Linked DNA regions of Hahella sp. HNIBRBA332. The protein of the gene in region 1 binds, or shares a complex with, the protein of each later gene. Links are inferred from orthologs where the notes say so. Each region holds a gene or a part of one and is shown on either strand. Other genes may lie near its edges. The genes, in order: O5O45_RS23450 and cheY.

Evidence for each region.
Region 2: the proteins of O5O45_RS23450 (region 1) and cheY are in contact, whole or in part, in a solved structure (PDB 1A0O), measured with the Escherichia coli proteins. The link is inferred for Hahella sp. HNIBRBA332 from one-to-one orthologs.

The regions. Positions count from the first base shown.
Region 1 is NZ_CP132203.1:5,300,389-5,315,831, forward strand. The notes cover bases 5,717-8,699. They hold O5O45_RS23450 (chemotaxis protein CheA), read right to left. Parts: upstream 8,261-8,699; coding sequence 6,173-8,260; downstream 5,717-6,172. Other genes in these bases: O5O45_RS23445 (chemotaxis protein CheW), read right to left, coding at 5,717-6,189; O5O45_RS23455 (response regulator), read right to left, coding at 8,290-8,652. In the rest of the region: O5O45_RS23430 (methyl-accepting chemotaxis protein), read right to left, coding at 1-808; O5O45_RS23435 (methyl-accepting chemotaxis protein), read right to left, coding at 890-3,223; O5O45_RS23440 (methyl-accepting chemotaxis protein), read right to left, coding at 3,313-5,634; more of O5O45_RS23445, read right to left, coding at 5,680-5,716; O5O45_RS23460 (hypothetical protein), read left to right, coding at 8,940-9,590; O5O45_RS23465 (oxygen-binding di-iron domain-containing protein), read left to right, coding at 9,691-10,437; O5O45_RS23470 (SpoIIE family protein phosphatase), read right to left, coding at 10,465-12,147; O5O45_RS23475 (STAS domain-containing protein), read right to left, coding at 12,177-12,479; O5O45_RS23480 (methyl-accepting chemotaxis protein), read right to left, coding at 12,716-13,945; O5O45_RS23485 (response regulator), read left to right, coding at 14,150-15,310; O5O45_RS23490 (TraR/DksA family transcriptional regulator), read right to left, coding at 15,335-15,443. UniProt on the Escherichia coli protein: Involved in the transmission of sensory signals from the chemoreceptors to the flagellar motors. CheA is autophosphorylated; it can transfer its phosphate group to either CheB or CheY.
Region 2 is NZ_CP132203.1:406,130-421,408, reverse strand. The notes cover bases 8,077-10,895. They hold cheY (chemotaxis response regulator CheY), read right to left. Parts: upstream 9,764-10,895; coding sequence 9,389-9,763; downstream 8,077-9,388. Other genes in these bases: O5O45_RS02055 (MinD/ParA family protein), read right to left, coding at 10,839-10,895; O5O45_RS02060 (RNA polymerase sigma factor FliA), read right to left, coding at 9,947-10,660; O5O45_RS02070 (protein phosphatase CheZ), read right to left, coding at 8,578-9,369; O5O45_RS02075 (chemotaxis protein CheA), read right to left, coding at 8,077-8,566. In the rest of the region: O5O45_RS02110 (DUF2802 domain-containing protein), read right to left, coding at 1-222; O5O45_RS02105 (chemotaxis protein CheW), read right to left, coding at 261-746; O5O45_RS02100 (chemotaxis protein CheW), read right to left, coding at 875-2,134; O5O45_RS02095 (ParA family protein), read right to left, coding at 2,185-3,000; flagellar motor protein MotD, read right to left, coding at 3,296-4,078; O5O45_RS02085 (flagellar motor protein), read right to left, coding at 4,124-4,864; O5O45_RS02080 (protein-glutamate methylesterase/protein-glutamine glutaminase), read right to left, coding at 4,864-6,036; more of O5O45_RS02075, read right to left, coding at 6,092-8,076; more of O5O45_RS02055, read right to left, coding at 10,896-11,651; flagellar biosynthesis protein FlhF, read right to left, coding at 11,708-13,003; flagellar biosynthesis protein FlhA, read right to left, coding at 13,040-15,208. UniProt on the Escherichia coli protein: Involved in the transmission of sensory signals from the chemoreceptors to the flagellar motors.

The DNA.
Region 1 (15,443 bases):
TCTCATTACGATCTATTGCGGCGGTCAACTGCCTGGCTTTCATCACCACGTCGCGGGAAGCAGCCAGCGACCTTTCCAACAAGGGGGGCAACTCACTGTATCGTTCCGCAACCAGACCGACATTGTGCTCAATGTCCGCCAATCGCTGCATAACGGAGTTACCCAGCCCCACTGCCTGAGTCAGAGCAGTCAAATCAGTATTCCTTGAATCCGCGTAGCGCGCCAACTGTCCTGCAAAGCCGCCGCGAAGTTTGCCCATATTTTCCATCAGGACCGGCATATTCACCGTGGTAACAGTAGTCAGAAACCGAATATCAACATCTCGACTTACCGCCATGCTGGAGTTTTCCGCCACCTGCTTGAAATACTCCGTCAGCCCCTGAATGATTTCCGTATGCTGTGCGAAGCTATCCGCCCCATTTAAAGCGCTATAACTGCTTTTCAGGCGGGTCCAGTCATTGTAAAGGGCTTGAACGGCCTGTAGAGCTCCCAACGCCTGATCCCGTTGACGCGCCGTGTCCTGCAACGCGCTCCAGGCCGCCTCCAGTTTCCCCTCATTGACCTGCAACGCAGCCATCACGCTATTGTCGCCATTTTTTAGCAAAGCTGTGGTTCCCCGGTGCTCCGCTATCAGCTTTTGCACTGGAATCACCAGGCGCACGATATCCAGTCCCTGCTCCCCAAGTCTTTGTTCATTTAGACGCTGTTGCGCATCAACGATGCTCTTCCCCAGTAAAAAAGCCAGAGGAAGGGAAAAAACCAATGCGAAACTCAGCAGTTGCTGCCAGACTTTTAGCTTCTTTAACATACGTCCTCCTGAATAATCACCGATGCCGCCCTTTGATCCGTTTTAGATTGATTTTTCACCCTGTCGTAAAAGAGGCGATGGTCAGAACACTTCCCAGTCCTCATCCTCTCCCGAACCAGTCTTGGTTGAAGTTTTGGCGGTCGGCTTGGATGCTTTTCTGGCTGAGGGGGCAGAGGTTCTCCTTGAACGAGGCGCGGCCGCTGATGCGTTTACGGCGCGCTCCTGGTCGCCTTCTACCTTAAAGAACGACATCAACTGCACCATCTGCTCGACACTATCCAGGGAAGATTCCGCCGACGACGCGGTTTCTTCCGCCAACGCGGCGTTTTGCTGCGTAATTTCGTCCAGCTCCATCACCGCCTTGTTGACTTGCGTTAGCCCGGAGCTTTGCTCCTCCGTCGCCGCAGCAATATCGGAAATCAAATCGCTGACCTTCTTCACATGCAGGATGATTTCATCCAGGTTCTTGCCGGACTCATCCACCAGCTTCGAACCGGCCTGCACTTTCTTCACGCTGTCTTCAATGAGATCCTTGATCTCCCGCGCCGAGGTGGCGCTACGTTGCGCCAGGTTGCGCACCTCCGTCGCCACCACCGCAAAGCCGCGCCCTTGTTCGCCCGCGCGGGCCGCCTCCACCGAGGCGTTGAGAGCAAGCAGATTGGTCTGAAAGGCGATGTCGTCGATCACGCTGATAATTTCCGCAATCTTGCGACTGGCTTCATTGATCTCGCCCATTGACGCTACAGTGCGCTTGGTGACTTCGCCGCCAGTGGCGGCGGCGTCCCTGGCCAGGTTGGACAACTGATCCGCCTGGCGGGCGTTATCCGCAGTGTTGCGCACATTACTGGATAGTTCTTCGATGCTGGAGGCGGTTTCCTCCAGGCTGGAGCTCTGTTTTTCCGTACGCTCTGAGAGCTGGTTATTGCCGCTGGAAATCTCCTGATTCGACGAACGCACGCTGTCACTGCTGTCTATGAGCTGACGCATAATGCTGTCCAGCCGCTCCATACTGGAGTTAGCGGCCTGCGCCAGTTCGTCATAACCTCCTTGGTAATCATCGCGCATGCGGCCTTGCAGTTCTCCTTCCGCCAGCCGCTGCATGAGCTCCCGAATATCCTCCAGAACCAGATCAACCACGCCGACCAGTTCATTCAGCCCTTCCGCCAGCGTGCGCACAAAGCCTTCTTTACCTTCCAGTCCAATACGCTTTTTCAGGTCCCCCAGTTTGGCCTTGTCGACCATTTCCTGCACTTCGCGCTCAATGGCGATCTGCGCACTGATGTCGCTCCACTGCACTACGAAACCCAAAATAGTCCCTTGTTCGTCGCGAATAGTCCCCGCCGTCAAATCAAAGAAGGCGTCGCCCAGTTGCAGTCTGGCGTCATGGGGGTGTTGAAGCTGAGTCAGCAAACGACGTTGATGACCGGGGTCCTTGTGAAACACATCAATGCATTCGCCGATCAACTTGTCGGCGTCAAACTGAGGCAAGCGTTTGCGAATCTCCGGCTCCGCATTCTTCAACGCCCGCATCACAGCGGGGTTCATGTAGGTGATTTTGAACTCTTCGTCGGCCACCATCAGCCCAACGCTGGCGGTCTCTATGGCCTGCCGCAGCCGCGACATGCGCACCATCTGGGTCTGATCCCGCGCTCTTTGCTCCCTTAACATGTTGCGCATTGCATGCAAGCGCCCGTACACCCCTGGTCGTTCCTCCATCTGTTCATCCAGACGTCCTTCAGATACGGAAGTGGCGATGTTTTGCAATTCCACAGGCTCACCGCCAAGCACGTTGAACAGCCATTTACGCAGACGCCAAATGCCGAAGGCGCCGCCCAGCAATCCCGTCAAAACCACTGCCAGCACAACCGTAAAAGTACGGTTCATTTCAATATGGTTCATCTCGCCAATGCTGGCCGTACTGCCTTCAATTATCTCGCTTAGCGCGCCCAGCTTTTGTTCCAACACTTCAAACGTCTCCTGGAACTTCTGCGCATTGGCTTCGACGCCAGGGAGCGATGCGCTGCCCAAGACCGCTCTCGCCCCATTGAAATAGCGCTCTATATCTGGTTTTGCGTTTTCCAAGGCGTCACGCACCGCCTTTGAGATATTCGATTTCACTATTACATCAACGTCACTGCGCATGGCCGCCTCATGTTCAGCAAAATCATTACGGGCCAGTTGCATATCTTCGTCTAGACCTTCCGACATGCCGTAGGCGTATTGATACACAACGCCTCGAATGCCGTCATGACGCATATCCAGATCCCCCGCCGCCCGCACAGCGACGACCACAGCCTCCATCTGATGTTGGTTAGAGCTGTTCGCCGACCTTTGCGCCACCAGGGCGGCGACGATCACAGCAAATACCAGAGTGAGGAGAATTAAAGCCAACCACAGCGTACGCTTTAGAGTCATGTTGGTTCTCCAAATAGCGTCGTTATCAAAGCGTTATCATTATTGGCGTTACCTGGGTCGCCTTTGCGCTGACTGAAGCGCTATGACCTTTAGAACACCTCCCAGTCTTCCTCTCCACCCTCCGTTTTCGGCTTGCCGGCAGGCTTGACCGACTTTCGCGGCGCCGACTCAGACACAGACGCCAGCTTGGGTTTGGACGCTTTCACCGGGGCGCGCCCCGCCTCTTCACGCACTTTGAAAAAAGACATCAACTGCGCCATTTGCTCCACGCTTTCCAGAGAGGATTCCGCCGAAGACGCGGTTTCTTCAGCCAGGGCGGCGTTTTGCTGGGTGATTTCGTCCAGCTCCATTACCGCCTGATTCACTTGATCCAAACCGGAGCTTTGCTCTTCCGTCGCCGCTGCGATATCAGAGATTAAATCCGCCACTTTTTTCACATTGCCGATAATTTCTTCCAACTTCTGTCCCGACTCGTCAACCAGGCTGGAGCCGGCTTGAACTTTCTTCACGCTATCTTCGATCAGATCTTTAATTTCTTTCGCCGAAGTGGCGCTACGCTGCGCCAGATTACGCACTTCCGTCGCCACTACCGCGAACCCCCGTCCCTGTTCGCCGGCGCGCGCCGCCTCTACCGATGCGTTGAGGGCGAGCAGATTGGTCTGGAAAGCGATGTCGTCGATCACACCGATAATCTCGGCGATCTTACGGCTGGCCTCATTGATTTCCCGCATCGACGTCACCGCACGCTGAGTGACTTCGCCGCCTTCCGTCGCGGTGTTGCGGGTAAGGTTCGACAATTGATCCGCCTGACGCGCATTGTCCGCTGTGTTGCTGACGTTACTGGACAATTCTTCAATGCTGGAGGCGGTCTCCTCCAGACTGGAGCTTTGCTTTTCCGTCCTTTCTGAGAGCTGGTTGTTGCCGGTGGAGATCTCCTGGTTGGACGCCTTCACGGAATCACTGCTCTGAATCAATTGGGTGATGATATTATCCAGGCGCACCATACTGCCGTTGACCGCCTCCGCCAATGCAGCAAAGCGTCCTTCATGGTCTTCCCGCATGCGCTCCTGAAGATCGCCCTCCGCCAAGGCTTCCATCACATCGCTAACGTCGCCGAGAACGTCATCCATCACTTCCACCAGAGCGTTCAGGCCCTCGCCCAATGACAGGAAAAAGCCTTGTTTGCCCTCCAACTCTACCTTCGCATTCAATTCGCCTTTGCGCGCGCACTCCACGATGCGTTGAACCTCTCTTTCTGTGTTCACTTGTGATGTCATATCACGCCACTCCACCACAAAGCCTAAAATCTCATCGGACTCGTTGCGGATAGCGCCAGCTGTCAGGTCAAAATAGGCGTCGCCCAGTTGCAAACTGGCGTCATAGGGTTGGCGCAGCCCCCTGAGCAAGCGATGTTGATGGGAAGGATCACGGTGGAAACTGTCTATGCAAACGCCTTCCAGCTTATCGGCGTTGAAGTTAGGCAGCTTCTTTTTGATTTGCGCCTCGGCATTCTTCAGCACCCTTTTCACGGCGGGGTTGGCGTAAACGATGTTGAAGCCTTCGTCCGCCACCATTAGAGCTGTGGTAGTGGTTTCTATGGCCTGTTTAAGCCGCGTGGTGACAACTAACTGCTGACGATCCCGATCAATGCGCTCTTTCAACTCATCGCGCATCTCCCGCAATTTGCCATAAACCCCGCCCGCCTGCGTCATCTGCGCGTCCATATCCCCAGCGCTGATGGCGACGGCGGCGCTCTCCAGCACAGCCGGCTCCTCGCCCAGAGTCGCCAGCAGATTGTGCCCGAAGCGCCAAAAACCGACGCCGATGATGACCAGGCCAACGATGACAATGCCCAACACCGCGGCGAACGTAGTGCTGATTTCCTGGCGATTGCCCTGCAGAATACGGTCGCGCTCAGACTTCAATAGCTCTTTCATCGCCATCGTGCGAGCTTCCAACTCATTAAACTCGCGGGCGAATACCGGCGTACTGGCATGCAAAGTCCCTATATCCCGACTCTGCATCACTTGGTTGGCGGCGGAGAGAAAGGCGTCGATGCTGGGAACCGCAGCTTCCATGGCGTCGGAGATTTTCTGCGACACCTGGGTGTTTTGCACCGTCTGCACATTTCTGCGAATCGCCGTTTCAAAATTCGCGTAATCCTTGCGCGCCTCTTCCTGCAATGCCTGATTGGAGGTTTCCATGCCATAGGCGTAATTGTAGGTGGCGCCGCGCACGCCTTCCCTTCGCATGTCCAGGTTGCCCATCACCCGGACCACTTCCGTCAGCCTTTCCATTTGCTCTTGGTTAGAAACCGTGGAACGGTTCTGTACTACCAGAACCACCACAATGACAGCGAAAATAGCGATAACCGCTACGCCTGCAAGCCATAAAGTGCGCTTTAACGTCATGTCCTTCCCCGATATCCTAAGGTTATTCTTGTTTCCGCCCTGTGTTTACGCGCTTTTCTCGACGTCCATTCCCAACGCCCGGATCAAATCCAACATCACGATCATGCGGCCGTCATACTCGACAACGCCTTGGGCGAACTGCGTCGCTTTGCGTTTGCGTAATTCCGGCGAGGGCTGGATTTTACGGGAGGGAAAGCGCACTACGTCGTTGAGCGCGTCGATGACGGCGCCGCGCACTCGCTCCCGCCCTCCGGCGTCAAAGGCGAACATCACCACAACGGTGTGTTTGTTGTATTCCAGCTTGGTCAGTCCGATGCGTTTGCGTAGATCGATGATCGGCACGATGGAGCCGCGCACGTTGATCAGGCCGCATTCCCAGGGTTCCGCGTAAGGCACCCGCGTCACCGGCTCCCAGGCGCGTATTTCTTTCACCAGCATGATCGGCGCGGCGTACTCTTCGTCCGCCAGGCTAAACGTCAGATATTCATCTTCCTGTTCCGCCTGATGCTCCGCATCCTGCTCTTCTTCAAATGATTGCTTAACCTGCATCTGCATAACTGACTTCCGAATCTTTTTGCAGTTGCGACAGGCCGCCGACATCCAGAATCAGCGCGACCCTGCCGTCTCCGAGAATGGTGGCCGCCGATACGCCAGGGATCAGACGGTAATTCTCTTCGAGGGATTTGATGACGATTTGCTGCTGGCTGAGCAGCTCATCCACAAACAAGCCAAAACGTCGGCTTTCATGCTCAACGATCACAATAATGCCTTCCGTAAGCGGCTTTGGATGGCCGCTTTCGTTTCGAGCTGCGTCCAGCGCTTCCGACAACCTCAAAACCGGCAGATAAGCGCCGCGCAGTTTAATGGTCTCATGGGTTCCCGCCACCCGATTGATCATGGAAGGATCCGGCTGCAGGGACTCAATGATGGTGACCAAGGGAATCACGTAAAGCTCTTCCCCTAGCGAAATGAGCTGGCCGTCCATGATAGCGAGCGTCAACGGCAACCGGATGGTGAAGCGGGTGCGTCGATGCAGTTCCGATTCCACCTGAATACTGCCGCCGAGGCTTTGCACGTTACGCTTCACTACATCCATACCAACGCCGCGGCCGGACAAATCGCTGGCCTCTTCCTTGGTGGAGAAACCCGGTAGGAAAATCAGTTCGAAAATCTGCGCTTCACTGAGGATAGCGTCTCCGGCGACCAGCCCCTTGCGCTTGGCTTTGGACAACAGTACCTGTGGATCCAGTCCCTTACCGTCGTCTTCCACTTCAATCACGATATTACCGACCTGATGGTAAGCGCGCAGGTACACAGAGCCATGTTCGGGCTTGCCCTTGGCGACGCGATCCGCCGGGTTTTCAATGCCATGGTCAACGCTGTTGCGCACCAGATGCACCAGAGGATCAGTAATCTTTTCAATGACGGTCTTGTCGACCTCTGTGTTTTCCCCGCTGAGCATTAGTTCAATGTCTTTGCCGAGCTGTCGACTCAGGTCCCGCACCATGCGTGGAAAGCGATTGAAGCAAAAGGAAATCGGCAGCATGCGGATCTGCATGACGCCTTCCTGCAACGCCCGGGTCTGGCGCTTCAACTGGGTAAGCCCCTGCAACAGCTTCTCCATACCCTGCAACGCTTCATCTTCACTCAGCATGTTCAACATGGATTGGGTGATCACCAATTCGCCCACCATATTGATCAGCGCGTCCACCTTGTCCAGGTCAACGCGGATGGATTGGCTTTCCGTCACCACCGCAGGCTTGGTTTGTTTGGCGGCGAGGGTTGCGCTTTTCTCCGCTGCTTGCGCCGGTTCGGCGGCGGGCGGCGCGGGCTCCGCGTGCTTTTTCTCCACGGGTTGCGTCGGCGTCAGTTGCGCCTTGGGAATGGGAACGATAGCCATATCGCATTCGTCTTCAACCCAGGCGAAAGCGTCGTCGATGGCGGCTTTCTCCACCGGTTGACGCAGCCTCACAGTCCAACCCAGGTAACTGTTCAGCGGTTCGAAATGTTCCCAGTCCGGCAGTGTGCTGATGTCGCATTCGATCTCTGCGTCGCCTTCCGCCAGGGACGCAATTTCTCTCGCCAGACGCAGAGGGTCGTTGCCCCGTTGCATCATTTCCTTGTGCGGCGTAAACACCACACGCCAACCGCTGACGCCATCATTCGCGTTATCCGCTTCGGCAACGGGAGCCGCCGTACTGTTGGAGGCCGGCGGGCTCGACGCCGTCAACGACGATTGATCTTTGGAAATAGCTTCCAGCTTGGATTTATGCTGGGCGAATTCTTCTTCGGGAATATCCTCGCTGGCTTTGGCGGAGGACAACAACAGGCGCAGCGCATCCACGGACTCCAGCAGCACGTCCACAATGGGTTGGGTCAAGCGGCGTTTGCCGGCGCGAACTTCGTCAAGCAGGTTTTCCATTACATGGGTGTAGGCCGCCACCTGGGAAAATCCGAAGGTGGCGCTCCCTCCCTTGATAGAGTGGGCGGCGCGGAAAATATTGTTGATCGCTTCAGGATCAGGCGCGTCAAGATCCACTTCCAAGAGGCTCGCCTCTATAGTGTTGACGGCTTCAAAGCTTTCTTCAAAAAAGACATCGTGAAAGCGAGAGAGGTCCATGCTCATGCGTCTCTCCTAAGCCGGCGCAGGGCCGGTTATCCCAAGACTTTTTTTACCGTGGCGACCAGTTGATCCGGGTTGAAGGGTTTGACGATCCACCCGGTCGCGCCCGCCGCTTTACCTTCCGCTTTTTTGTCCGCGCCGGACTCTGTGGTCAGCATTAACAACGGGGTGAATTTGTAGGCCCCTTCCGCACGAAGGTTTTTGATCAGGGAGATGCCGTCCATGACAGGCATATTGACGTCGGTGATCACCAGATCATATTTGCCGGACTTCGCTTTACTCAACGCTTCCTGGCCGTTGGCGGCTTCATCCACCTGGTACCCGGCTCCCTTGAGTGTGAACGTCACCATCTGGCGCATGGAGGCGGAATCATCCACTGCGAGTATCTTTGCCATATAGTCCCCAACACTTTTTTTGATTGTGCGCAATAAACCGGTCAGGTTTCCCGAACTAACCCAGATTACTGTCTTATACGGCTCAAACAGAATAACGGCTCAAAACTTAACCGGAACCTGAGATAAAAGCATAGCAGCATATTTAGAAATCACAGGGGCAAAGAACGCGGGACACATCGGTTCGCCTATAGGGTCGCGAGTGGCTTCACTGTGAGGCTCTGCAAGTTGTAAAAGCGAAAACTTCCGCTTTAATTGAAGAAAAGATCAGGAACGGACGATCCGCGATAATGGCTGAACTCAATGTGCTGAAACAGGAAGACATTGACGATCTTGTGCGTCAGTACGAGGGCCGCGCCATTCCCCGTTTCGTCGCCTCGGCGACCCTGGCCAGCGAACTGAAAAGTACGATTCACTACGCCAAACTCATCGCCATCTCCTCCAAAAACGCCCAAGCCATCACCGCCCGCGCCGGCGAGTGGGGACAAGGCTTCAGTGGCATCACCCAGTTCATAGAGGAAATCGCCGCCCGCAGCATGGTCTGCGCCGCGGATATCGGCGCCGCGTCCAGGGAGCTGTCCCGCAGCGCCGTCAAACTGATGAATCAGCAGAAATTCGCGGCGGCGCTGAACAGATCCATGCGCGTCAATGAGGCGAAATCGGAAGAATTGCGAGAGATTCTTCAGCGCAATCTGAAAGATCAGGCGCAACTGGAAGAGGAAACCAACGGGTACTACCGCAGTGTGCGCAAACTGCTGACCGAGATCAGGGACTGCACCCGCGCCCTCAAATCCATCGTCGCCAACTGTCGTATCGAGGCGTCCCGGGCGGGTCCCTTTCAGGAGTCCCTGTTCACTATTGCCGAGAATATAGAAAACGCAGCCGAACGCATCAGCGAACGCATTGCAATCGGTCTGCGCTTGATGGGCCTGCTGACCTGACGCCAACCAGCCTCGGAACGCAGCAGGCGTTGAACGACAACAACGGGGAAGCGCGCAGGGTCTGGCGTTTCCTGTAGCAGACAGGTGGAGAGCAGCGTCCATGCATTCCGAAGCGCTATGGCAGGGCAAACGTCATAAATGGATTATTTGCGGCCGAGACACAGGCAAACCTCAAAAAATCATCGACACGAATCAATACATGGTGCGCACCGACCGCCGCTTGCTGATATTGGAGCCTGGCGGCATTGAGCTGTTTTCCGCCATGCTGGCGTGCGCGCTGGACTGGGCGCCGATCCATGAGATTACCGATCTGTTCGCCTCCCATCAGGACCCCGACATCATTTCTTCGCTGGGGCTCTGGGATCAGGCGCTACCCAAGGCGCGCCTGCATGCGCCCTGGCTATGGGAAGGATTCATCCGCCATTTCGGCATGAGCCACATCGAATACGTCGCCCTGCCGGATGAAGGCGGCGTGCTTGAGCTGGACGGCGTTAATCTGCAGCTGATTCCCGCCCATTACATGCACTCTTCCGGCAATTTCAACGTCTACGATCCTGAACTCAAGATTTTGATGAGCGGCGACATCGGAGCCTCCCTGGAGCCGGGACAACCGCCACTGTTCGTGGAGAACTTCAAGGAGCACACCCGCTATATGGAGCTGTTCCACAAGCGCTGGATGCCTTCCAATACCGCCAAAAATGATTGGGTCAGCCGGGTGCGGCGTCTGGATATCAAATATATGGCGCCGCAACACGGACGCATTTTCAAAGGCGACGACGTGGGACGCTTTCTGGACTGGCTGGAACAGCTGGAAGTCGGCTCCGCGTTGCGCACCGCTAACCGTTGAGGCGACACGCCCGGCGCCCCAACGCGTTCAGTCCAGTTCGATCAACGCTTTGACGGTAGAGTTTTCTCCGTCTAACTCAAACTCGGAGCATAAGGCTTTGATGAGCGGCAAGCCGCGGCCGAAGGACTCGTCATTGCAGTCCAGATCCTCTACTTTGATGGAAAAGCCGGGTCCGCTGTCGCTGACTCTCATCATCATGCGCGACGGGCGGGTATGGGATAAATGCACCTGCATACTGACGTAACCATCTTGCAGTTTTTCCAGACGGGCGACACGCTCCTGATAGTAGCGGTCGAAGCCTTCTTCCTCGTCTTTCAGCGACGACGACAGTCCCAATACGCCATGCTCCAACGCATTGTTGAACAGCTCCGCCAACACCATAAACACCACTTCCTTGCTGTTGCGCACCACGGCATGGCTGCCCAGCCATTGGCGCAGAATCATCAGGGGATCGGAATCGCGCAGTTGATCCGGGCCCCAATGCAGCTCCAGATGAAATTCCGGTAGATTGGAATTGGGCGAGGCTTCATCCCCCTTCGCCTCTTCATCCGGCGCAATTGCAATTTCCGTCTCGGGCGGCGGCGCGCATTTCAACTCCACCAGGGACAGATCATCCTGTAAATCCGGGTCGTCATTGAACTCATGCACCGCCGCAATGAGGGCGTCGAACAAATTGTCCCCGCCGGATTCCAGCACCTTACGCAGTCGCTCTTCGCCAAACATCTCATTAGCGATATTGGGACACTCGGTGATGCCGTCGGTGTAGAGATAAAGACGGTCCTGGGGCGTGACGGAGATCATCTCCGTCCAGGACTCAAATTCTTCCATCTCCATGATCCCCAGGGGCATATGAGCGGAGTGAATCACCCGCCGGATCTTGTTGTCTACACCCACAATGAAGGCGTCCGGCAGTCCGCCGGCCCATACCTCTATTTTGCTGCGGGTGGGGTTAATCTCCAGCAGGCAGGCGGCGAAGAACATGGTGGGAGGCAGGAAGCGCTTAAGGATCTTGTTCAGTTCCAGAGAAATCTCGCTCACCGAGAGATTACGCTCGCACATGGTGCTGAACGCCTGCGCCACCGGGATGGAGCCCACCGATGCCGCTAAACCATGCCCAGTGAAATCCCCCACCAGCACATAAGCGCCGCCGTCTCGCTTCTCTTTCAGCAATACCAGATCGCCATTGAAGGTGGAGCGCGCGGTGCAGTGGTAGCGGATCCCGTACACATCCTTGGCGCTGAGCTTGAGCGCCGCGGTCATGATGTGTTGAGTCATCTCATGCTCGGCCTGCACCTTGGTGTGGAAATAGGCCAGCTCCCGGTTCTGCTCCACCACTTGCCGGTTTAGCGCCAGAGTGCGCGAATGGGCCCGTATTTTCGCCTGCAAGGTGACGAAATTGACCGGTTTACCGAGAAAATCGTCACCGATGGACAGACACTCCACCAGAGCCCGATCATCATCCAACGCAGTCAGAAAAACGATAGGGATATGATCCTGTCCCGCCTCCGCCTTGATGATGCGGGCGGCTTCATAGCCATTCATCCCCGGCATCAATACATCCATGAGCACCACATCCGCGCCCTGCTTACGCCAGATTTCCAGCGCCTGTTCGCCGGACTCCGCAAACTCGCACTTGTGGCCGCCTTCCTCCAATACGAATCCCATGAGCTGACGACTGTACATATCGTCGTCCACCACCAGAATATTCATAACCATCCCCCTCACAAAGCCGCGCGGGCTCAGCTTATGGCGAACTTCTTGTCAAACTTCGCTATCTCCAGAATTTTACGGATGCCGGGGGAGCAATTGACGATTTCTATCTTGACCGCATCGGGCCCCAGATAGCTGCGCATATTCAACAACATGCCCAACGCCGAACTGTCCATGTGCTCAGTTTGTCGCATGTCGATGTAAAAATGCGTCTTTTGCTTATGGGCCTCATAGGCCTCCCGGAACTGATTCACCACGCTGAAATCAAAACGTCCGCGAATGTAGATAGTGACGGCGGAACCGTCCGAGGCGACTTTGGTTTCTATACTCATAACACCCTGTTCCCTGAGGTTGATCTGACTGATTCACATGCGAAGATGCTGACATGCCAATAACCAGGCGCAACATGCGCCCGCGCGGCGACAAGCCGCGGATGACAGGGCTTGACGAGCGCAAGTCCTGTCGTTTTCAGACGAATAGATAGACGCTGTCTTTCCGCCGGATAATTCTTGTGCGCATTTGCTGGCTTTTTAGACCTTTCGCCTCAGAATCAGAGCCATCCATCAAGTTAAAACAGCTCTATATCGGAACCTGATTCCGCCGCCTTGGCGGAGCCATGCTTGCTGGTGTCGGCATACAAAGACTCCAAACGTTCTCTGATCTTGCCGACATCCGTATATCTGGCGCTTTTGCCGCAGACTTCCGACTGCAAATGCATGGCGTTATTCAGCGTCTCCAAACGCCTCATCATGCGACCGCTGGTCTGCATGGCGATGTCTCCAAACTGCAGACCGCGCACGCTGGAGTCCACGGACTGTTTGATTTCCTTGGTAAGCTGGGTCATGCGGCCCACGGCGTCGTTCACTTCATCATTGACTTCCCGCATGGTGTGCAGCATCTGGTCAATGTAGCTGCGCGCATTGAGCGCGTCTTTCATATCCAGCGAAGCCACATCCCCGACAATCGCCCGTACTTTGCTGATGGCGTCTTTGGTTTCGTTAGCCTTGTCCTTAATCTGCGTGTTGAGATCACTGGAAGTGCGCGACAGCCGCCGCACTTCATCCGCCACCACCGCGAAGCCGCGCCCGGCTTCGCCCGCCCGAGCAGCTTCAATGGCCGCGTTAAGCGCCAGCAGGTCGGTCTGATCAGCGATTTCCTGAATATTGCCCAGCAGGGAGAACATCTGGTCGATGTGAGTGACCATATCCTCAATGCGATGCACCGCATTGACGCTTTTCTCACTGACGTTGACCAACAGATCAACATAGGTTCCGATAACCTGATCCAATGATTTAGCAAAAAACTCGATGCTGATATTGTCATCGCCGATTTCATTTTTGCCGCCGTTCTTGGCGGCTTTCTTGGGGTCGTTCCTCTTGCCTTTCATCCGCTCGAAGATTTCTTTGGCCAACTCATTCTGATGATTGGCCAGTTCGCTCAATGAGACGAACGCCTGCCCCAATAATTCAATGTTGTTACTGATCGTGTCCGCCAGATCGCGATTATCGGAGCTGATGGAAGCCAATTGTCCGTTGGCGTACTTGTCGATTTCTTTAATCGCGTTCTGGAAGTCCCGCTCGCTGCTCTGTCGCTGTCGCTCCTCCTCTCCCTTGCTTTCATTCTGCTTACCGTCGGAAATCAGACAGGAAGCAAAAAACGACAGGCTGGAGGCGGTGAACAATCCGGCCGAAAGCAGCCCGGACGTCAGCCAGCCAGCGCAGAGCGTCGCTAGCCCTGTTCCCAGAGCAGCCAATACGATTGGATCTTTCGCCATAAAGTTCTGTGTCATTGAAAGCATAAGATTCCAGGAAAGCTGTTAAAAATGGATTTAATAACTATAGAACAACCTGCTGCAGCCGTTTAAAAAATAGACTCTGATCAAAATAAACCAGGGTTGCTAAATTCGGCGTTGGCGCTTCGAAACCTACCTGGAAAAATGCGCTATGCTTCAAAGATAACCATGCGAAAAAGCGGAATACGGATCATCGGCAAGGAGTTTCATATGGGTTTGAAATACGCAGGTCTAGTCATAGGCACGCTACCCGAGCCCCTGCAGACAGCCAGCCTGAGCCTACTGGAATTGCAACAAAGCGAACTGAATGACGCCATTGAAAAGATCAACGGCGGCCAATGGCATGCGATCATTCTCTGTGTGGAGCAACCCCTGAAAGAGGCGCAAATGACGCTCGGCATGTTGCGCCAGGATACCCAGATCGGCGACACCCCTCTGATATGCCTGACCTCGGACAACAGCGTCGAAGACACCATTGCGTTGTTCAATTCCGGCGCAGACGATGTCATTCCCACCAACACGCCATCGGAAGAGTTCATCGCCCGCATCAACAAGGCCATCATCAACCTGATCGCCAACCGCCAGCTCAAGTCGCAATTGCAGTTCACTCATGACGTCGCCATGTCCGCCATGACCGATAGCGGGGATATGGGCGTCAACATCAACTTCCTGCTGGATTCCGCCGAATGCAATAACTTCGACGAATTAGGCCAACGCCTGTTCCAGGCGCTGAATAATTACGACGTGCGCTGCAGCCTGCAGATTCGCGGGCGTTTCGAAGAGAAAAACATGGAGCCCAACGGCCTCTCCCGGGATCTGGAAAGCCGTCTGCTGCGACATTTCCAGGATGCAGGACGCCTGCACTCCGCTGGACGCCGCCTGTTCATCAACTTCGACCAAGTGTCGCTGCTGGTGAAAAACATGCCTCTGGGGGACGATAGACGTTGCGGACGTCTGCGGGACAACCTGTTCTATCTGGTGCAGGGCATGGACAGCCGGGTAAAGGCGCTGGACGACCGCCGCACCACTGAACTACAGGTGGAGATACTCAAGCAACTGACTTCCAAGGCGGAGACGGTGCTGAATGATATCGACAAGCGCTATGCGGACGTGGCGGACAAAATTATCAGCGCCACGGAAAACGCCGCCGAGCAGATGGTGTTCGCCTTGAATACCTTGGGGCTATCGGAAGACCAGGAACACTCCATCATGTCGATCATCGACAACGCCATCTTCACCACCAACGATATCTTCCATCAGGGTCTGCGGGTCAACCCGGGGGATCGTCAGCTGATCCAGAAGATATCCGAAATAATGAAGCTGCCTCCCGAAGAACTGAACCGCGCCTTGGAGCAGTTCAGCCTGGAGTAGTCAAAAGTAAGGCTGGGAAAATGGTTATTCAGACTTGCTGGCGCAACTGACGCACAGTTCTGCGAAAGGCAACACCTGCAGGCGGGACTCGGGAATTTCCTCCCCGCATGCGACACAGACGCCGTAATCTCCC
Region 2 (15,279 bases), 4.9 Mb from region 1 along the record:
TTCAGCGGCTTTCAGACGCTGATCAATGGAAACCACCTTCCGGCCCACGCCAATGCCGCTGTCGGAGAGCATATTGAGCTTATCCCGCATCTGCCCGACTTCGATTTCCAGACGTACAATGCGCTTGGCCTGCATCCGACAGATTGTGAAGCAGGCAATCGCGACAATCAGCCCGAAACACAGGGACACAAGCAACTCCCAACTCATAAATTGCGGATTCATAACTTATCCTCCCGCGCCAGCTTATTGGGTGAGACTGATCACAAGGACGCCACCTCGGACCACTCTTCTTCTGACATCATTTTTTCGAATTCAACCAGAATAATCAGTTCTCCATTCTTGTTGCACACGCCTTGAATGAATTTGGCGCTTTCCTCGTTGCCGACATTTGGAGCGGTTTCCATTTCCGACTGCCGCAGATAAACCACTTCCGCCACAGAATCCACCAGAATGCCCACGACTTGATTATCCACCTCAATCACCACAATCCGGGTGTGATCGCTAACCTCCGCTTCCGACAAGCCAAACCGCTTGCGGGTGTCGATGACTGTGACGACATTGCCGCGCAGATTAATAATGCCGAGAACGTAGTCCGGCGCGCCAGGCACCGGGGCGATTTCCGTATAGCGCAACACCTCCTGGATCTGCATAACATTGATGCCGTAAGTTTCATGATCCAACTTGAAGGTCACGTATTGCAGAATCGGATCTTCTGAACTTTGGCCCTGCCCTGAATAGGATGCCATAGCGTTTAACCTCTTTCTCCCGACGCTGAGCGTCAAATTTCTAGCGTTTGTACTTAATTAATATAGAACAACGCAGGATCTATGCCAGCGGATTTTGCCAACCACCCCGGTCTGTCGCCGGTTCTGCGTCAGCCCTTTTTACCGGCTTTGGCGGATGACTGATTCAATTGTTGCTCCAACCCATCCACATCCAGCAGCGCGCACATATGCGTCACCACCGTACCGGCCAGCCATGGTCGCTTGGAGCGCTCGCTGCGCCAACGCACCTGATCCGGCTCCAGAGTAAACGCCTCCGCAATGAAATCGCAGCCGAGTCCCCACTCAGAATCATGTAATCGAATGATGTAACGGATATTTTCCCGATATTGCGCCTTGTAGCGATCAGGCATGACCCATTGCGCCGTATCCACAACTCTCACATTCATTCCCGCCACAGGAATCAGCCCGACAAACCAGGAAGGCATGCCGAACAGCGGCGTGGTTTCATGATCCATCGCATGTACGCCGCCAAGAGAAATCAACGGCACCGCCAGTTTCAGGCCCGCCACATTAAACAGAAGGCATTCGAAACGCTCCTGCGCCCACACCGGCCTGCCGTTAGCGGCCCAGCCATCCGGCGCGCCGCCGAAGCCCGCCTCAACGTCAACCTCTTCCTGCTGCGTCACTTCCGGCTCCGCCATCGGCGCGTCACGTTCTTGACGCCTTGCTTCAAGTTTTTGACGCGCCAGCGACTGCAGCTCCTGCTCTTCTTCTTTCGGCTCAGAGACACGCCACTGCTTTAACTTTTCCCGCAGCGCCGCGCTTCGTTCCGCCACCGACGGTTTTTTCTCCGTCTCCGTCGGCGCTGGCGGCGGAGGGGCCACTTTGGGCATCGGCATCACCAGCCTGGGCGGTTCCTGCAGCGCCAGACGCGCCTGCTCAGCCTGCCGGGCGAGCATACGTTGGCGCGCAAGCGTCATGCGACCCTGCTCCAGTAACGCTTCCGCCGCAGAGTGCGTCGATGCGCTTTCTTTCTCCGCCGAATTCATGTCCACCTCCTTCCCTGGCGGAACCGCTTTGTGACGCGGCGCGGCTATGGCGCGTTCGTTCGCAGGCGTCTCCGGTTGCGGTTTCGTTGGATGCGGTTTGATAGGTTGTGACAGAGTCTGCGGTGGGTCATTCGCTGTGGACGAGGCTTGCTCACGTTCACCCGCCAGACTTGAGGCCTCTGTGACGTCAGCCTCTTTTGCAGACGCTGGTGCGGCGCCGGACTTGTCCTGCTGCGCCGAAGAATCAGCGCCAGAAGGCTCATCGTCCGTCTCCGGCGCAGGCGCGCGCAGCAGGTCGTCAATATAATCGAGGACTGCCTTATCGTAGTTATCAGGATCGGCGAACTGCTTATCTGCCATTACTAAACAAATATCCTTTAATGCCTGCGGCGACCTCCGCCGCCCTTACGTTACGCCGCTCCGCCCGCCTGGGCTTGAGACGGCGGATTGAACCCCACGTTGGCTTCCAACAGGTCATGCAACAGTTTTTCGTAGCCGCGCACACCATGGGTGGCGGCGTCATACACGGAAGGAATCACGCCCGCCCGGCTGGCGTCGCGGAATTTGGTGTCCACTGGAATCGCATAGCGCCATACCACGTCGCCATACTGATGCCGCAGAGTGCGAAAGGTCTGCACTGACGCATGAGTACGACGGTCGAACATCGTGGGTATGACGGTATAGGAAAGCGGATTCTTTTGGCTCTTCATTACCATGCCAAGGGTATGCAGCATGCGCTCCAGACCCTTTAACGCCAGAAATTCAGTCTGCACCGGTATCAGAATATGCTGGCAGGCCGCCAGCGCATTGATGAGCAGTACGCCGAGCACCGGCGTGTTATCCAGAAAAGCGTAATCGAAATCGTCCCACAGATGCGCCAGGGACTTGGAAATGATCAACCCCATGCCTTCCACGCCCACCATTTTCCGCTCCAGTGTGGCCTGCGCCGTGGACGCCGGCAGCAGTTTAAGATTGGGATGGCTGGTGTCGCGGATCAGGGTGCGCGGTAGATCCGCCGGCACTTTGCCCTCATGCATGAATAAGTCGTATACGCTGCCGCGGATACTGTCCGGATCATATTTGAAATAAGACGTCAGCGAGCCGTGCGGATCCAAGTCCAGCAACAGCACCCGCTTGCCTTGTTGCGCCAGAATCCCGCCGAGGGCGACGGCGGTGGTGGTTTTACCCACGCCTCCTTTTTGATTCGCGACGGTCCAGATTCGCACGGTTGATACTCCCCGCGTTGATGTTCAGACAGATGACGACAACTCGTCACCGTGTTTCCGCTACGCGCTTTCGCCACGTCGCAACAGAGTTCCTAATGACAGTATAGAAGCTCACAGTGACGGGTATTAATGACAATCCCGATGTGGAATGACGGCAAGCCTGCGCCGCAATCCGCCTTTCCTTGTTTCGCCATGGAGAGATTGCATGATATATGCCAATGCTAGGATCTCATGGCCTGTTTCAGCAGGATAAATAGTCAATTGGCGGGAAAGTGGCGCGTCAGGCCTGACCCGGTCAGCGCCGCATGGTGAGACGAACTTTAGCGTCCTTGGCCACCAACAAAACCACCCGACGGTTTCTTTGCCGCCCCTCCGACGTATCGTTACGGGCGACCGGCTGATATTCGCCGTATCCCACCGCCGCCAAACGCCGGGGATCAACGCCGCCGATAATCAACAAGCGCGCTACCGCCGCTGAACGCGCGGAGGACAGTTCCCAGTTGGAGGGATACACCGAGCTACGAATGGGCACGTTGTCGGTGAAGCCTTCCACCAAGATGGCGTTGGGATAGTCCTTGAGAATACCGGCGATGCCGTCGATCAGATTGAACGCAGCGTCCACCGGCACGGCGTCGCCACTGTTGAACAGTAAATTGTTGCGCAAGGACAACTCGATCCAGTTGTCGTTTTCGTTAATCGACACCATGCCTTGCCCAATCAACCCTTTTAACCGGTAGTTAAAGCGATTGGCGATTTCCTGCAAGCGCTCTCCGGCCTGCTCTTCCGTCGTCTCGCCAGGCTGGCTTTCCGGACTGTCGAAAGGTTGTATCGCAGGCGAATCGCTTTGTGGAGGCGCCGCGGTCTGTTGTCCAACCTGAATGGGATTGACACTGCGCTGCGTGGCGTTGAAAACCCCTTCCAGCGTTTCAGACAGGACTTTGTATTTGCCTTCGTTGACGGAGGAAACTGAGTACATCACCACGAAAAATGCGAACAGCAACGTAATGAAGTCCGCATAGGACACCAGCCAGCGTTCGTGGTTATGGGATTCTTCTCGGTTGCGGCGGCGCTTTCTCATGGCTGGCGACTCCCGCTTATCGGCATGGAGGGGTAGTAACTGGCGTCATTGCAGAAACCCTTTCAGCTTCAATTCTATCGCTTTGGGATTCTCCCCTTCAGCAATGCCGACGATGCCCTCAATCATCATTTCCCGCAACAGCGATTGCTCGTGAACAATGCCTTTCAGTTTATTGGCGATGGGAAAGTAGAACAGGTTAGCCAGCGCGACCCCGTAGATAGTGGCGACAAACGCCGTAGCGATGCCAGGACCCAGCATGGAGGGATCCTCCAAATGGCTCATAACCTGAATCAACCCAAGTACAGCGCCCAGAATCCCCAAGGTGGGCGCGTAACCGCCCATGGCTTCATATACTTTACTGGCGTCCAGCTCCCGCAGCTCGCGACTGTTAAGCTCCAGCTCCATAATGTTGCGGATGGATTCCGGCTCCGCGCCGTCCACCAGCAGTTGCAGCCCTTTGCGGGAAAAGGGATCGCGTTCTTTTTCCGCCACGGACTCCAACCCCAGCAAGCCTTCCTTACGAGCCACCATACTCCAGGAAATCACTTTCTGAATGCCGTCTTCAAAACTGATATAGGGAGGGAGGAAGACCCAGATGAACTGCTTGAAGGAGCGCTTCAACACTTTGCCGGAATGTTGCAGCACGATAGCGCCGAATGTGCCACCCACGACAATGAGGGCTGCGGGCAGATTCAGTAAGGAGGAAACATCGCCGCCTTCGATCATGTTGCCGCCGATGATCGCCACCAGGGCGATCAGGACGCCCACGATGCTGAGTAAGTCCATTATCCGACACCGTCAATCAACCGCGGCGCAAATTCATCCAAGGCTAAAACTTCATCCGACAGACCGGCGGTGGCCACCGCCATCGGCATACCATAAATCACACTGGTCGCCTCATCCTGGGACCAGACCACAGAACCACTCTCTTTCAGCATGCGGCAGCCTTCGCGGCCATCCGCCCCCATACCGGTCAGGATGACGCCCAATACTTTGCCGGGAAACATCTTGGCGCAGGAGCCAAAAGTAACGTCCACGCAGGGTTTGTAGTGGAGTCGCTCGTCGCCGTCGAGAATCTTGACCCGCGCCTGGGCGCCAACGCGCTCAATCAGCGTCTGTTTACCGCCGGGCGCAATGTAGGCCCATCCAGGCTTGAGAATCTCACCGTTCTCCGCCTGTTTGACGGACAGTTGCGACAGACGATTCAGACGTTCGGCAAACGCCGGCGTAAAGGAGGCCGGCATATGCTGCACCAGCACCAGTGGCGCAGGGAACGCGCCTGGTAAGCGGGTGAGAATTTTTTGCAGCGCCACTGGACCGCCGGTGGAAGTGCCAATCAGCACCACTTTATAGTCCTGACGCGGCGTGCGCCGGGATTTCGCCGCCTTCACTTCCGGTTTTGGCTCTACCTTCGGCTCCGGTTTGGCTGGCGGCGCCTTGGCGCGCGCCTCTGCAGCGCGCGGCGTGGGCGCGGCGGGCTTGGACGGCTCGCGTACAGGCGTCGGGGGCGCGGGTTTGGCCAGTTCCGACGCCGGAGCGGAGGCCCCGGACATACGATATTTGGCGCGTGAAACTTCTTTAATACGATCGTGCAGCAGGCGCTTGATCTTGGAGGCGTCGCCGGACATCGCCTCGAAGCTCTTCGGCAGAAAATCCACCGCGCCCGCTTCCAGAGCGTCAAAGGTCACTCGGGCGCCTTCGTAGGTAAGAGAAGAAAACATCAACACCGGCGTGGGCTGAACCCGCATGATTTCCTTGACCGCGGTAATGCCGTCCATGACCGGCATCTCATAGTCCATGGTGATGACGTCGGGTTTCAGTTTTAGCGCCATCTCCACGCCTTCGCGGCCATTGCTGGCCGTGCCGACGACATCGACATCGCTTATGGAGTTCAGGATCTCGCAAAGGCGACGTCTGAAAAATCCCGAATCATCTACTACCAGGACCTTTAAGGCCATTCATCGGTCTCCCGTTTTTGGAAATCACTCCGCCGCTGCGCCTTATGACAGGCGCTCAGCCTGCGGAAGCCGCGGGCTCCGTTTCATCCGAGTCCGTCACCAACTGACTCTTCCTGAACGTCGGCCGACCGTATACTTTGCTGGACTTGGCGTAGCGTCCAAGCATGCTGGGTATGTCCAGTATCAGCGCAATGCGCCCGTCACCCGTGATGGTGGCGCCGGCCATTCCCGGCGTGCCGTGCAGCATTTTACCCAAGGGTTTGATGACCACTTCTTCCTGACCGACCAGTTGATCGACCACAAAGCCCACGCGCTTGGTGCCGACGGAAACAATCACCACATGACCGTTCTCTTCGGTGGGCTCAAATTGCGCGCCCTTCACCAGCCAGCGTTTGATGTGGAACAGCGGAAACACATTCTCGCGCACCACGATACACTCCTGCCCATCGACAATATTGGTCTGGGTCAGGTCAAGGTGGAATATTTCCACCACGCTCACCAATGGGAAAGCGAATGCCTGATCCCCCAGCATCACCATCAAGGTCGGCATGATGGCGAGGGTCAACGGCACTTTGATCACGATACGAGAACCGCGCCCCAATTCCGACTCGATATGGATGGTGCCGTTCAACTGGGTGATCTTGGTTTTGACCACGTCCATCCCGACACCGCGCCCGGACACATCGGATATCTCCGTTTTGGTGGAGAACCCCGGCGCGAATATGAGGTTATAAGCTTCGTTGTCGGTGAGACGCTCGGCGGCGTCCACGTCGTAAATGCCTTTTTCCACCGCTTTTTGACGCAGCACTACCGGATCCATGCCAGCGCCGTCGTCTTCAATGGACAACAGAATATGATCGCCTTCCTGCTCCGCCGCCAGCACCACACGCCCGACCCGCGGCTTGCCTTTTTGCTCGCGCGCCTCAGGGGACTCAATACCGTGGTCGACCGCGTTCCGCACCAAGTGGACCAGTGGGTCGGACAGCGCTTCGACCAGGTTTTTATCTAGGTCTGTGTCTTCCCCACGCAACACCAGATTGACTTCTTTGCGCAGATTGCGGGCCAAGTCCCTCACCACGCGGGGGAAACGGCCAAATACTTTCTTGATGGGCTGCATCCGCGTCTGCATGACCGCAGACTGCAAGTCGCTGGTGACCACGTCCAGATTGGACACGGCTTTACTCATGTTCTCATCGGCGAACTCTTCGCCTAAACGTTTGAGACGGTTACGCACCAGCACCAGTTCGCCGACCATGTTCATGATGTCGTCGAGACGCTTGGTGTCCACCCGCACCGTGGTTTCCGTGGCGATGCTGGCCTGAGCGTCTTTCGCAGCAGCGGCGCTCGCCGCAGGCTGACGTCGCTCCTCGTCCGGCTCCGCGCGGGCTGGCGCAGGCTTGACGACTTTCGGCGGCTCTTTCTTGACTGGCTCCTTTTTGGCGGGCTCTTTTTTCGCAGCCGCCTTTTCCGCCGGTTTTGCGGCGGCAGGCTTGGCGCCCGCAGTAGGACTCGGTCCCTTGCCGGAGCCATGTAGCTCATCCAGCAGTTTTTCGAATTCGTCGTCGGTAATCAGTTCGGAGTCGCCAGAGGCGGCTTCCTCTTTTTTCTCTACTTTCTTTGCAGGCTTTTCAGGCTCGGCTTTCGCCGCAGGCTTGCCTTTCTTCTCCGCGGCAGGGGCTTTCTTCTGCTCAGCCCCGTCGGATACAGCGCCGTCAAACTTGCCTTTGCCGTGCAACTCGTCCAGCAAGGCTTCAAATTCATCATCAGTGATTTCATCACTATCGCCGACGGACACAGCTTCAGCGGCTTCTTCTTGCGGAACCGGAGCGGGTTCAGGGGCGGTCTTGGCGGGTTTGCTTTCCTTGACGCCGCTGAACTTGCCGGGACCATGCAGTTGATCCAGCAGCTTCTCGAACTCGTCTTCGGTGATTTCATCGCCTTCGTCTTTCGACTCAGACGCCTCCGCTTTCTCGCCGCCGTCTTCATCATCCAGGGCGTTGAGCAGGTTCTCGAATTCGTCGTCGGTAATATCGCCTTCCGCCGACGCCACGGGTTCTTCGACTTCCTCAGGGGCTTCTTCTTCGTGCTCTTCAACGGGTTCTTCGGCAGGCTCGTCAGCCTCTTCCGCCACGGAGGCGGATTCGCCGCTGGCCAGTCGCTCCAGGGCGGCCATGAGTTCGGGTGCGGCGGGGGTCAACTCTTCCCTCATTTTCACCTGGGAAAACATTTCGTTGACGGCGTCCAGCGTCTGCAGCACGACATCCATCAATTCAGAGTCGACACTGAGCTGACCGTTGCGCAACAGGTCGAAGACGTTTTCCGCCACATGGCAGCATTCCACCAGGGCGTCCAACTGAAGGAAACCGGCGCCGCCTTTAACGGTGTGGAACCCACGGAAAATGGCGTTCAGCAGATCGCGGTCGTCCGGGTTCTGCTCCAGTTCCACCAACTGCTCTGAGAGCTGTTCAAGAATTTCTCCCGCTTCGACTAGAAAGTCCTGCAGGATTTCTTCGTCCGCTTCAAACCCCATTCATGTGCTCCTCAGAAACCAAGGCTGGAAAGAAGGTCGTCCACGTCGTCCTGGCTGGCGACGACATCTGAGCGTCCTTCGGTCTGGATCTGCGGGCCGTGCCCTTTTGTAATAGACTCTTCTTCGGCCTTCACCTCATGCTGAATGCCTGTTATGCGGTCAACTTTGCCAGCCATGGCGACCAGCTTGACCAGATTCACTTCCACTTCCTTGACCAGACCGGTGACCTTATTGATGACCTGTCCGGTAAGGTCCTGAAAGTCCTGGGCCAACAGTATTTCCGACAGATTGGTGTACACTTTGTCGCTGTTGGCGGCCAGATCCACCAAAAACTTATCAATACGCTTGTACAGCTCGCGGAATTCCGAAGGATCCATTTCCCGCCGCCGCAGTCGACCCCATGCTTCCTTCAGCTCATGGGCCTCCTGCTTCATTTCCACCGCCACGGGCATACTCGCTTCCACCATATCCATGGTTTTGTTGGCGGCTTTGTTGGTCATATCGACCACATAGGAGAGACGATCGGAGGCGTCGGCGATCTTCGACATTTCCTCCTGCTGATTCATCTTCACATTGCCCATGTCGATATTGAAATTGCGTATGGCTTCGTGCAACGAACGGGTCAACTTGCCCACTTCGTGGTACAGCGTACGGTCCCGAGTGTCATTAAGGTCGGAAATTACCCGCAACGCTTCGCCAAAGTCCCCCTTGCTGACGTGCTCCATCAAGCTCGCCGCCTGCTCGCTCAAGCGCGCCTCGATGTCCTCTTGGGAGGAGGATGGTGGCTGCTGTTCATTGGTCATAGTAATTCCTGCGGTTTTATTATGAGTCGATCCGCTCGAAGATTTTTTCTATCTTTTCCTTCAGCACGGCCGCAGTAAACGGCTTCACCACATACCCGTTAACACCCGCCTGCGCCGCGGCGACAATCTGGTCCCGTTTGGCTTCCGCCGTCACCATGAGCACCGGCAGGTTTTTCAGACTCTCATCGGCGCGAACAGCCTGGAGTAATTCAATTCCCGTCATTCCGGGCATATTCCAGTCAGTGACCAGAAAATCAAACTTCCCGGTTTTTAACATCGGCAGCGCGGTGGACCCGTCATCTGCTTCATCAGTATTGGTGAAGCCCAAATCCCGAAGCAGGTTTTTAATAATCCGCCTCATTGTTGAAAAGTCATCTACAACGAGGATTTTCATGTTCTTGTCCAATGTAACCTCCACAATGGCGACGCTGGAAACCCTTTGATTTCATTACTCTACTGAGTAAGTCTAGCTGGTCGCGCCGTACTATCCAGTTTTTTGATACAAGTTGTTTTAGAAAACATGACCGCAGGATGCTGATTTCGAAAAAACATTAACCTGCGCAGGCAATAGCTTGATTTAGCTGTTTTTCCAGTCTGAGAGACGGGATCGCAGTCGCAAGGTCGCCTGGGAATGAATCTGACTGACCCGGGACTCGCTGACTGAGAGCACCTGGCCTATTTCCTTGAGGTTGAGTTCTTCGTCATAGTAGAGAGACAGCACCAGCTTCTCCCGTTCCGGCAAACCGTCTATCGCGGCGCTCAATTTTTCCAGAAAGGCGTTTTGTTCGATGTCGCTGAGGGGATTGTCGGTGGTTAACGTTTCGTCGTCAGAGCCGCCCTCCCCGTGAAAGCCCAGCTCTTCCAGGCTGAACAGCTTCCCCGAACTGGCGTCGCGCAGGCTGGCGTGGTATTGCTCCAGGGGTATGCCCAGCTCTGCCGCCACTTCCGCATCCGACGCGTCACGACCGGTGCGGGCTTCAATAGTGTGTATCGCTTCCGCGATATTACGGGCGTTACGATGCACGGAACGCGGCACCCAATCGCCCTTACGAATTTCGTCCACCATAGCGCCGCGAATGCGGATGCCCGCATAGGTTTCGAATTTGGCGCCCTTGCCGGCGTCGTATTTCTGCGCGGCTTCCAGCAATCCGATCATGCCCGCCTGAATCAAGTCCTCCACCTGCACGCTGGCGGGCAGACGGGCGATCAGGTGATGCGCGATGCGCTTGACCAGAGGCGCGTATTGCCTGACCAGAGTGTCGGCGCGCTCCGCCCGCGTCTCGCTATACATCATATAAGTATTCGCCAATGACATGAATTTGCGCGCAAGGTCTGCAATAAACCGGATGATTTCAACAAAAACGTTCTCATGGGTGTTTGAGGATATGTCCGGCGCAAACGTCACGCCTCATTGCAAGCACCCGGTATATAGCCGCCGGGCGAGCCCTCGCATTCCGTCCGGCGCGCGCCTAACTGTGCACCAGACGCTCCACAAAGAATTCCAGATTGCCTCTCGGCGCCGTCGGCAACGGCCAGTTGTCCACCTTCTGCGCCAGTTGGCGGAACGCCAGCGACGCTTTGGCGCGCGGGTAGGCTTCGTACACAGGACGCTGCCGTTGCACCGCTTTGCGTACGGCTTCGTCAAATGGAATGCTTCCTACATATTGTAGCGCAACTTCCAAAAAGCGTTCGGTGACCTTGGATAATTTACCGAACAAATGCCGCCCTTCCTGCTCGGAGCGAACCATGTTGGCGAGCACCCGGAAGCGGTACATATCGTGGTTCTTGTTGAGCAGCTTGATGACGGCATAGGCGTCGGTAATGGAGGTAGGCTCGTCGCACACCACCACCAGGGCTTCCTGCGCCGCGCGCACGAAGGAGAGCACTTGTTCGGAGATCCCCGCCGCCGTGTCGATGACCAGTACGTCCAGATCGTCGCTGATGTCGCTAAAGGCGTTAATCAAGCCCGCGTGTTCAAGAGGAGACAGATGAGTAAGATGCTGGGTGCCGGATGAGGCCGGGACGATCTTTATTCCGCCCGGGCCTTCGATCATGACTTCCCGCAGGGTGCAATCCCCCGCCAGCACATCCCCGATATTGCGCGAGGCGGTGACGCCGAGCAACACATCAATATTCGCCAGTCCGAGGTCCGCATCCAGCAGCACCACGCGACGTCCCAAATCCGCTAACGCGAGGGACAGATTTATGGAAACATTGCTCTTGCCGACACCCCCCTTTCCTCCGGTGACTGCAATAACTTGAACCGGATGTACTTTACTCATACCGGTAGATATCTCCTGTTATTAGACGGCGCGGCGTTGGCCCCGCACTCAATAGTTTAGACTACCAGTTCCGCAGCGAAGCGACTGGTATTATTAGTTTGTTCGGCCTCTCGCCGGGTCCGCCGCCACAATGCGTCCGCGCGCGCCACCAGCGCATGCGCTTTCGCCGGATGAATGTCATCGGGTATTTTCTGTCCGTCGGTGACATAGGCGACCGGAAGCCGGTTCAGGATGGCCATGCTCAACACTTCACCCAGACTGAACGCTTCATCCAGTTTGGTCATGATACAGCCGGAAAGCCCCAACATCTTATAGTAATGATAGGTGGATTTCATGACCTGCGGTTGGTTAACTGCCGACAATACAAGATAATTTCTGATGCGGTGACGAGCCACTTTCAAGTCTTTCTGCTGACGCTCCCAATTTGGATCCTGAGGCGTCAATCCAGCAGTATCCACCAGCACCAGGCGTTTGTTGGCGAGCCGGTCAAGCAGATCGTCCAGACTGTTCTCCTCATCCACCACATACACTGGCACGTTCAGCAAGCGCCCAAAGGACTGCAATTGCTGCTGACTGGCCACCCGGAAACGGTCGGTAGTGATCAGCGCCAGTTTTTCGGCGCCGTAGTGAACCACGAAACGCGCCGCCAGTTTGGCGAGGGTGGTGGTTTTGCCGGAGCCGGTCGGTCCCAGCAACGCACAGACTCCACGCTGGTGAATCAGTTCTTCATTTTCCGCCTTTAAACCATGGGCCAGACGCGCCATCAGGTTGCGCCATTGCTCCTGCGCGCCTTTGCGCGGATCCGCTTTGGCGATGAGCGCGCTTTGCAGCTCACGGAAGACGCCCATTTCCTGCATGCGTTCGACCAGCTCGCGATGACCGGGATTCTCTTCCGGGCGCGCGGCGGCGGGCTGGCGCATGATGCTTTTGAGCTGCATGATCTCTTCACGCATTTCCGCCAGCATGCGCGAAGTGTCGGTTTCTCCGGCGCCGATTTGCCGGGTCGCGGTCGCCGACGGTTCCACAGCGGCAAAAGCCGGCGCTGGCTCAGCTTTGGGTCTGGCGTTGCTTTTCAGCGTTTCCAGGCGGTCGCGCACCCGCGACATTTCATCCTCCAGGCGACGATGGCGATCCGCGGTTTCCCGCGCCACCGCAGAGGGCGTCGGCCGAGAGCCTTCCTGCTCAGGCATGCTGCTGCGCTGATCGTCCTCGTTATAATCCAGCGCGCAAATCACCTCCACGCCATCCCCCGTCTTACTGGTGGACAGAATGACGGCGTCCGCGCCGAGGTCTTCACGAATATCCTTCAAGGCCTGTTGCATTGACGCTGCAAAAAAACGTTTCACTTTCATAATGTTAGCCTCCCGGCTCCACGAGCCCGCACGGGATTACCCACTGATTGTCGCCACGATGGTGATTTGTTTGTTGTCTGGCACTTCCTGATAAGCCAGGACATGCATGCGCTCCACGCTGAGTTTGATGAACCGCGCCAGAACCGGGCGCAGGCTGTTGGACACCAGCAAGACCGCCGCTTTACCGAGCATTTCCTGTCGCTGCGCCGCTTCCGCCAGTGAGCGTTGCAGTTTCTCCATCATGCTCGGTTCCAAAATCAGACCGATGTCATCCATGCCGCCGGCCTGTTGTGCTTGTTGCATGGATTTAAGCAGTAATTGTTCCAACCCTGGGTCCAGAGTGATGACAGGCAGCTCAGGCTCCGCCCCCACTATGTTCTGGACGATCAGGCGACGCAGAGAAGCCCTTACCGCCGCCGTCAAAATACCGGCGTCCTGGGTCTTCGGCGTATAGTTGACGATGGCCTCCGCAATGCTGCGCATATCCCGCACCGGCACATCTTCCTGCAACAGATTCTGCAACACCTTCAACAAGGTGCTGAGCGAGACGGTGTTGGGAACCAGCTCTTCCGCCAGTTTCGCCGCTTTCTTGCCCAGTTGCTCCAGCCACTGCTGCACTTCTTCATGGCCAATCAGCTCGTAAGCATGACGGCTGAGCACCTGATTCAGGTGCGTCGCCACCACCGTGCTGGAGTCCACCACGGTGTAACCCAGCGTCTGCGCCTGTTCTTTTTGAGAAGGGTCAATCCACACCGCCTCCAGACCGAAGGCCGGATCTTTGGTCTGAATGCCGTCCAGCTTGCCGAAGACCTGGCCGGGATTGATGGCCATTTCCCGGTCTGGATGAATTTCCGCTTCCGCGATGGTGACGCCCATCAAAGTGATGCGATAAAAGTTCGGCATTAAATCCAGGTTGTCGCGGATATGCACGGAGGGCATGAGAAAGCCCAGTTCCTGAGACAGCTTTTTACGTACGCCCTTAATGCGGGCCAACAACTGTCCGCCTTGCGACTTATCCACCAGCGGGATCAGCCGGTAGCCCACTTCCAGACCCACGATATCCACGCTGGCCACGTCATCCCAGCCCAACTCTTTGGTTTCCGGCCCACGCACAGCCGGCGCGCTTTCGCCGGGGGCCAGCGCGGGCCCGCCACCGGGTTGCTGGGGCGCGCCAGGACGTCTAGGGCCAGGCGTCACGCCTTCGTCCACCACTTCCGACTGTTGCTGGCGCTTCCGCATAAAGTAGGCTGCTGCGCCGATAATCGCCGCCAGTCCCAAAAACGCCATATGGGGCATGCCTGGAATCGCGCCCATGATAAACAGGATCACCGCCACAATAGCCAGCGCCCGGGGGGAGCCAAACATCTGGTTGATGACCTGGCTCGACATATCCTGTTGAGTACTGACGCGGGTGACCATGATGGCCGCCGCAGTGCTGAGCAGCAGTGAGGGTATCTGCGCCACCAGACCGTCACCGATCGTCAGCAGCGCATATTTTTGTACGGCGTCGTTGAACTCCAGATCGTGTTGCATGATGCCGATGGAGAGGCCGCCGATCAGGTTGATAGCCAGAATCAGCAGACCTGCGACGGCGTCACCACGAACGAATTTGCTGGCGCCGTCCATGGAGCCGTAGAAGTCCGCTTCCTGGGCCACTTCCGCCCTGCGCGATTTGGCCTCTTCCTGGTTAATAATGCCCGCGTTCAGATCCGCGTCAATCGCCATCTGCTTGCCGGGCATAGCGTCCAATGTAAAGCGTGCGCTCACTTCGGAAACGCGCCCGGCGCCTTTGGTGACCACCACGAAGTTGATAATCATCAAAATGGCGAACACCACCAGACCAACGGCATAGTTGCCGCCAATCAGCACTTCGCCGAATGACTGGATAACTTTACCCGCCGCGTCGCCGCCTTCGTGCCCTTCCAGCAGCACCACCCGGGTGGAAGCGACGTTCAGAGCCAGACGCAACAAGGTGGCCACCAGCAGCACTGTCGGGAAAATGGCGAACTCCATGGGACGCATGGCGTACACGCACACCAGCAGAATGACCAGCGACAAGGCGATATTGAAGGTAAAGAAGACGTCGAGCAGGAACGGCGGCACCGGCAACGTCATCATGCCCAGCAACACCATCAGAAGCACCGGGATGCCCAGGTTGCCGTGGGCCAGGCTCTTCAGGTTGTTGATCGCGGCAGCTCGTTCCATAACACTCCAAACGACGAAAGGTTGACGGAATAAACCGTTTCCACAGAGTGTCTGCAGGAAATGTGCCGCCC